Regions from separate parts of the Peribacillus sp. YIM B13481 genome, predicted to be linked through region 2. Evidence: riboswitches for the same ligand, from Rfam matches in the RefSeq annotation. Region 2 holds a riboswitch; the other holds the start of a gene.

Region 1 (4,219 bases), on a different contig from region 2:
GCTTTGATTGTGTTGTGTACATACAGATTAAAGCTGATTGCTTGGTCAATATGGCGTTGGCGGGCTGCATTTTGCCTGATGCTCTCCAGTTGGTCCAAATTAAAGCGGGTCTTTTTATAATATTCATACGTATTTGGCGTCAATCCTGGTGCGGTCACCTTGAATTTGAAGTTTTTCTTTTCCTCGTAAAATTCAATTTCATACAAAGGATCGATTCCATCCGTTGAATTACCGATTTTAGCAGTCGATGAATTGGGGGCAATAGCCATTAAATATCCATTACGGGTACCGTGCTCCTGCACATCTGCTTTTAAATCCATCCATTTTTGATCTGTATAGTCACGAAGTTCGAAATATTCCCCTGTATGCCAATCCGATCCTTCGAAATATGGGTATGATCCTTTTTCCTTGGCCAACTCGTTGGATGCTTTGATTGTTAAGTAAGCGATCTTTTCGTATAAAGCATCGGCATAGTGAACAGCCTCATCCGATTCCCAATAAATATTCTGAGTGGCAAGTAAATGATGCCATCCAAACGTTCCTAGACCAATTGCCCGGTAACGTTTGTTCGAGATGGATGCTTGCTTGACCGGAAGATTATTGACATCAATGACGTTATCCAGCATCCGGACCTGAATGGGAATTAACCTCTCCAAAACATCGCTGCTCACCGCACGGGGCAAGTTAATGGATGATAGGTTGCAGACAACGAAATCGCCGCTTTTACGGACCACAACGACATCTCCATCTTCTGTTTCATATTCATCCGTAATCGTCGAAGGGCTTAAGTTTTGAGCAATCTCCGTACAAAGGTTAGAACAGTAAATCATGCCTTTATGTTTATTCGGATTCTTCCGGTTCACTTCATCGCGGTAGAACATATATGGTACGCCTTCTTCTAATTGAGAAATCATGATGCTTTTCATGATGTCCATCGCATTGATTTTTTCAAAGCTATAGTTTGGAAGTGTACCGTTTTCTGCGGCCTCGACAGCAAGTGCATAATGATTCCTGAAGCTTCCTTCGCCTTTCTTCTCGTCATAAAGATCTTCAAGTGAGAATCCAAGGGTTTGCTTGACGGTGTGTGGATCGAAAAGATACCATTCTTTTCTGTCGCGTACAGCCTCCATGAACAAATCAGGAATACATACACCTGTAAAAATATCATGGGCTTTTAATCTGTCATCCCCGTTTTGCGTCTTCAAATCAAGAAAGCTCATAATATCTTTATGCCAGGCATCCAAGTAAATCGCGATGGCACCTTTACGTTGCCCCAATTGATCGACACTGACAGCTGTCTGGTTGAATAGCCGGATCCAGGGAGTCGTGCCGGAACTGTTTCCAGAGAAACCTCGGATATCAGAACCAAGCGAACGAATCTTACCAACGTAAAGACCTACACCGCCGCCGAATTTTGATACTTTTGCAGCATCGTAGTTAGATAGATAGATGCCGTCAATGGAATCTTCAATTGCGTCGATAAAACAAGAGCTTAACTGTCCATGCGTTTTACCTGCATTGGATAGAGTAGGCGTCGCAACAGTCATATAAAGGTTGGACATGGCCCAGTAAGCTTCTTTTATTAGTTGAAGACGATGCTCCGTTTTTTCCATTCGCATGATTTCCATCGCGATGATCATGAAGCGCTCTTGAGGCAGTTCGTAGACCTTGTCTTTTTTTGGGCGGGCTAGGTAGCGATCGTTTAATAAGTAGATGCCTATGTAAGAAAATAATTTATCCTTTTCCGGGTCGATCACCGAACCCAATTCCTCAATTTCTGCTTTCGTATAAGAAGCTAGCAGTTCTGATTTATAAATGGGATAACGCTGGCCTTCTGAAAGTTGCGAGAGTTCCGTGATCAGTTCATAGAATGGGCCATAACTCATGCCTTCATAACCTCGATTTGCCTGTGCATCCCTATACATCGTATTCAATAGTTCTGCTGCAGCAACGAACGTCCAATCGGGAGCATCTATATCCACACTTTCAAGAGCGAGCTGAATCAGTTTTTTTGATGCCTGTTCATCGGTTGAGTCACTTTTGCGATCAAGCCATTTTATAAAACGCTTTTTGAACTTTTCCATATCGAGACGGCCTTCGAATTCCTTTGATAACATCTCAAGCTGGATTGAATTCGTTTCGGTGTCATTTTCGCTTATGGTAGAGTTATATGTTTGAGTCATTAATAATCCTCCTTGTAAACTTCCGCTAAAATAAAAAAACCGCCCAAATGGATTGAGCGGATCAAACGATAGAATAAAAGAACCATGAAAAAATAGCCATTATACTATCGTTTCATCATCTCAATCCCCGAAGAATAAGAAACATGAAAAAATCAAGGCAGGTCTCCTGACTCATGATCATCCTACTTTGAGTCCTTCCCGTATAGAGAGAGCTATACAGTGGTTTCTCATTTCGTCACATTTACAGTTGCGGGGACAGTTCCGGGTTTACACCGGATTCCCTTTTCAGCCATCACTGGCACCTTTGATTATAAAATATTCTATATATAGTTATTAGTATTGTTTGTGTAATCAATATCTAGTATTTCTGCTTATATTATCGTAAGCCATATACGATGATAATTCAACTAATATATTTGAGAAAAACCAACCCTTATCTATTGACAAAGTGAAGGTAGAGGGATTGAGAATGAAAGATTTTATTGGGGAATGGGTAATTCGAGCACTGAATTTACGGGATTTTGTGTTAAAATAAAGTGTATAGTAAAGGTGGGTCTCCCTTATTGCGATGAGGGGATTCGCGGAAAAATATTTATGAAAAAGGGGTTAAAATCTTGGAAAAAGTATTAGTTTTTGGACATAAAAACCCGGATACAGACACAATCTGTTCAGCAATCGCTTATGCAGATCTTAAAAAGCAACTAGGTATCAACGCTGAACCAGTTCGTCTGGGTGAAGTGAATGGTGAAACTCAATATGCGTTGGACCAATTCAAATTCGAAGCTCCCCGCCTTGTGGAAAAAGTGGCAGGGGAAGCGGATGGCGTGATCCTGGTCGACCACAACGAACGCCAGCAAAGTGCAGAAGATATTGACCAAGTCCGTGTGTTGGAAGTTATTGACCATCACCGTATCGCTAACTTTGAAACAAGCGATCCTTTATATTACCGTGCGGAGCCAGTTGGCTGTACGGCAACCATTTTAAATAAAATCTATAAAGAAAACGGCATTGAAGTCCCTAAAACGATCGCCGGACTTATGCTATCTGCCATAATTTCCGATTCTTTATTGTTCAAATCCCCGACATGCACAGAGCAAGACGTTGCAGCAGCTATGGAACTGGCTGATATTGCGGGAGTAAACGCTGAAACATATGGCTTGGAAATGTTGAAGGCGGGAGCTGACTTGAGCGACAAGACGATTGCCCAGCTAATCACTCTTGATGCAAAAGAATTCTCCATGGGAATGGCTAAAGTTGAGATAGCTCAGGTCAATGCTGTAGATCCGAACGAAGTTCTTGCTAAGCAAGCTGAAATAGAAGCAGCCATTGAATCGGTCATCGCTGTGAAGGAATTGGATTTATTCCTATTCGTCGTAACGGATATCTTGACCAATGATTCTGTGGCCTTGGCTCTTGGAAAAGCGGCTGATGCAGTGGAAAAGGCATATGACGTTTCATTAAACAATAACATTGCCGTCTTAGAGGGCGTTGTATCGCGTAAAAAACAAATCGTTCCGGTTTTAACGGACGTATTCAGTAAATAATATTGGAAAAGGGGTGCCCATTTAATACTTTGGGGCCCCTTTTCTGTACATCAAAAAAAGACTCAACCATCCATTTAAAGGTGTTTGAGTCTTTTTTTTTAATTTAAGGTTTCCTTTTCTTTTTCATAGGCGATGACAATCAGTTCTTTATTGGCTTCCTCGCCAAGTTTGCTTTCAAAGCTTTTCAGTTCATTCAATAAATCTGGTGACAGATTCGCTGCTGTATAATCCTGATCGGATGTCATGCTTTTCGCTCCTTTCAAAAGGAAATATTTCATGTTATCTATTTTGTCGGTTTGAAAAGTTTCTATTCAGCAGAATTATACTTTTTCAAGATATTTTACTTTCTGAGGTGGCGAGTTTTTCAAGCAATAACGAACTCTCCTCGTCCAGGCCTTGCACCTGGACAGGTGTACCTTGAAACTGATATTTAAGGACAACCGTATCAACAGCACCGACTGCAGAAGCATCCCATATTTTAGAATGGGAAAA
Region 2 (4,219 bases):
AGGGAGGAGATGACATCCATGAAACTGTTGAAGTCGCAATAGCACATATGCGTGTGAATTTGGGTTGTATCCTCGACGCTTGATGTGGATATCAAGAACGAATTAACAGCCCAGTTCAAATACTCATCGCGATCGGTTTTTTTCAATGGCAGACCTTCCCTAAGTGCAGGCTCATCAACTTGGATCATTTTGATTCCAGCCGATTCCAATGCAATGACTTCTTTTTCCAAAGCAAGTGCCAGTTGGTAGCAAACATTCTCCCTGGAAATATCATCACGGACAAATGACCAGTTCAAAATCGTGACAGGACCTGTTAGCATTCCCTTTACCGTCTTGTTCGTCAGTGATTGTGCGTATACACTTTCCCTGACTGTCATCGGTTCGATGAAATCGATGTCACCGTAGATGACTGGTGGTTTCACGCAGCGAGACCCATAGGATTGTACCCAGCCCTTTTCTAGAAAGACGAATCCGCCTAACTTATGGCCGAAGTATTCAACCATATCCGTCCGTTCGAATTCCCCGTGTACAAGAACATCCAAGCCGATTTCTTCTTGGATATCAATCCACCTGCCGATTTCTTCGTTAACGAATGTTTCATATTGCGAAGCGGTCCATTCTCCTCTTTTGAATTTCCCACGTGCTTGTTTAACTTCAAATGTCTGTGGAAAGCTGCCGATCGTAGTCGAAGGAAGAAAAGGCAATTTGAAAAATTCCTGTTGTTTTTGGTAACGTTCTTTAAATGGAAGCTGACGGCCGACGTTCCTGGTTTTAACCTTTTCGACATTGGATTGTACATTCCCATGATTCCGTGCATTTGAACTTGCTAACGTTTGAACCGTAAATTTATTAGCATCGACTTTTTCGGCGATTGCTTCAAAGCCTAGATTATTCCCTTTGACCAAGAGTATGATTTCCTCAAGTTTCTCATCAGCGAAAGCGAGAGCCTCTTTCACTTCTTTTGAAAGGGCGGTTTCATTACGAACGGTCACTGGGACATGAAGCAGGGAACAAGAGGGCTGAAGCCAGATTTGGTCTTCGGCTACCTTTTTCTTAAGAGTCTCGATCAATTGGATTTTTTTCGATAAATCAGATAGCCAAATGTTTTTTCCGTCAATCACACCTGCAGCAAGCACTTTGTCCTTCGGGAAACCGAATGCTTCAAGATTACTTAGATTCTTCCCTTTATCATGTACAAAATCAAGACCGATTCCTTGGACTTGTAATTCGATGACTTCTTGGTAATGCTCCACGGCATCAAAGTATGTTTGTAGCATGATGTTCAGGTTTGGTGCTGCTTCATTCAGTTTTTCATAGAGGTAAGTAACAGTTTGCATATCATCTTTGGAAATGGATGAAACAAGAGAAGGTTCGTCCATTTGAACCCACTTCACGCCTTCTTGCTCCAACTCTTGCAGGATTTGCGTGTATAGGGGAAGCAGGCTCAGGATGATGCCAGGGATATCTTTTTTATTGAAGCCTTTGGAAAGGGAGATGAAAGTATAAGGTCCAATCAACACGGGTTTGGTTTCAATCCCTAGCTTTTCCTTGGCCTCCCGATATGCTGCAAGTGGTTTATTTTCTGTTAAAGTCAGCTGTGACAGGCTTAATTCAGGGACAATATAGTGATAGTTCGTATTGAACCATTTCGTCATTTCGGAAGCGACTTCATCATTGTTTCCGCGGGCCATTGAATAATAAACGGAAAGGGGAACGCATCCGCCTTCATAGGCTGAATAACGTTCAGGAACAAGACCGAACATGACGGACATATCCAGCATTTGATCATATAAAGTGAAGTCGTTGGCAGGAATGATATCAATGCCTCGTTTCTTCTGTTTTTGTAAGTTGCCTAAACGGATGGCTTTTAGTTGTGCCGTAAATTCTGCTTCATCGATTTTACCGGACCAGTAAGCTTCTAATGTACGTTTCCATTCACGATCTTCCCCGATTCGCGGGTAACCCAAACTACTGCTTTTCAAAATTCCCATCCTCCTACATTCATTTGATTGAACAATAAAAAAGCATCCCTAACCGTCAAAAGAGAAAGTTAGAAATGCTTAAAATAAAGAGGCATGCAGAATGCCCCTTACAATTATAAGGTCCCTAACACCTCCCTATCTCCCGTAGGTTAAAACAGTGTTGTCGAAATAGGCAGGTCTCCTGACTTAGGGAATATCATTAGCGACGGGCCTTCCCGATCCGTTGATCAGTGGCATATTGGATGGCGCTAACATTCCCATTACAGTGGCGGGACCGTGCCGGAATTACACCGGGCTTCCCTTTTAATCCTAATGAAAATTAGGAACCTATTTCCACATATGAAATTTCACAAAACCTGCTGGGTAAACTGATTGCAGGTGGTGAATATTTATAAAATAAAAATTATTATAAATATTTAGACAACCTTAACATATCCGACTAAAAGGGTCAACATGAAAAAGATTCGGGATAAGGTCCCAAATTCCTGACAAATGCGTTTAGGATGTGTTAGTGATAAGGATAAAGTCTGTCCCTAAGAAAGAATATATTGTTTGGACAGGGAGTATGTATAGAGGGAGTGGCGTTTTGAAATGGGGCGTGGGGGATGACTTTCTACATCTTGATTGCAGGAATCATTTTTTGCATGGTGATGAGCATTCGTACCTTATTTCTTGTTGAGTCGGGAGGAAAGAAGTTTTCTCTGGAGGATATGCTGTGGCTTGGCAATTTATATGCGACGATATTAGTTGGATTTGCACTGATTTATTTATTATACGAGCTTCAGAATCATTCAGTGATTCTTGATATGGGCAATCGTTTGGACGGCAGTTTTTACGAGCAACTGAAGACTTCTTTTTATTTTAGTGCGATGACGATGTTTTCTGTAGGGTATGGGGATATAGCCCCGATAGGCGTAGGCAGGATGATTGCGACAATCCAGGCATTCATCGGCTATACGCTCCCGGCCGCGTTTGTAATTCGGACGGTGATTGATTTAGATCAGGAAAGAAGGAATAAATGAAAGTTGTATTTCTTTCGATTATTGGGTACTCTTACCATAATGAAAGAAATGGAGGGTTCAATATGACTGTTAAAATTGGAGAAAAAGCACCTGATTTTCAACTCCCAGCAAACAATGGTGAAATGGTTTCCCTATCGGATTTTACGGGGAAATACATTGTTTTATATTTTTATCCAAAAGACATGACGCCAGGATGCACGACGGAGGCCTGTGATTTCCGGGACCACAATGAGCAATTTGAGGGATTGGACGCTGTCATCATTGGTATCAGCCCAGACCCAGCGGCACGACATGAAAAATTCATCGAAAAACATGGATTGCCTTTTCTGCTGCTAGCTGACGAAAATCATGAAGCTGCTGAATCATTTGATGTGTGGCAATTGAAAAAGAACTTCGGCAAGGAGTATATGGGCATTGAACGTTCAACATTCCTGATTGATAAGGCAGGTAAGATAGTCAAAGAATGGCGTAAGGTAAAAGTAAAAGGCCACGTCGAAGAAGCTCTTGAAACTCTTCGCGACCTCAAAAAATAAGGGACAGGCAAATGAAGGATGAGCGAATAACGAAGCTTGCTGCCAGGCTGATTCATCATTCGATACAATTAAAGCCAAAAGAGAGAATCCTTATTCGGGGCCATATCAACACGAAACCATTATTGAAAGAGCTGATTGATGAAACATACAGAGTGGGTGCTTATCCATATGTAGAACTTGAAGACGATGAGATAAGCCGGCATCTATTACAAGGGAATGTGAAGGAACAACTTGACACATCATCGCAATGGGCTCTGAAGAAATATACGGATATCGATGCGGTCATCATCATCACCGGTGAAGAAAACGATGTGGAAATGACTGATGTTCTCCTCGAAAGGCACCGTCTTCAAGGGGAGGCTATGAATTCTCCAACTCTTTTTTATGTGAACAACCGACGTTGGGTCTTGCTTAATTATCCCACCAACACATCAGCGCAAAAAGCCGGCATGACTTTCGACAGGTATCAAGACTTCCTTTTGAACGTATGCACAATGGATTATGGGAAAATGGAGGCGGCATTAAAACCGTTAAAACTATTGATGGAACGGACTGACAAAGTCAGGATCGTTTCACCAGGGACAGATTTGACCTTTTCCATTAAAGGTATGCCGGCTATCATATGTGCCGGAAAAAAGAATTTACCGGACGGGGAAGTATTTACTGCACCTATAAAAGAGAG

Evidence for each region. A riboswitch is a leader RNA that binds a small molecule or an ion and turns the genes downstream of it on or off. The one in region 2 is predicted to bind cobalamin.
Region 1: another riboswitch for cobalamin. It lies ahead of ACFX4X_RS06205 (ribonucleoside-diphosphate reductase subunit alpha); the one in region 2 lies ahead of metE (5-methyltetrahydropteroyltriglutamate--homocysteine S-methyltransferase).

What each region holds. Positions count from the first base shown of each region.
Region 1 covers NZ_JBHZPE010000006.1:72,248-76,466, forward strand. The annotation lists gene ACFX4X_RS06205 (ribonucleoside-diphosphate reductase subunit alpha) at 1-2,183, opposite strand, end outside; cobalamin riboswitch at 2,323-2,504, opposite strand; gene ACFX4X_RS06210 (manganese-dependent inorganic pyrophosphatase) at 2,798-3,727, shown strand; gene ACFX4X_RS06215 (hypothetical protein) at 3,826-3,972, opposite strand; gene ACFX4X_RS06220 (SulP family inorganic anion transporter) at 4,058-4,219, opposite strand, start outside.
Region 2 covers NZ_JBHZPE010000030.1:3,949-8,167, reverse strand. The annotation lists gene metE (5-methyltetrahydropteroyltriglutamate--homocysteine S-methyltransferase) at 1-1,991, opposite strand, end outside; cobalamin riboswitch at 2,137-2,328, opposite strand; gene ACFX4X_RS16560 (potassium channel family protein) at 2,588-3,004, shown strand; gene bcp (thioredoxin-dependent thiol peroxidase) at 3,067-3,537, shown strand; gene ACFX4X_RS16550 (aminopeptidase) at 3,549-4,219, shown strand, end outside.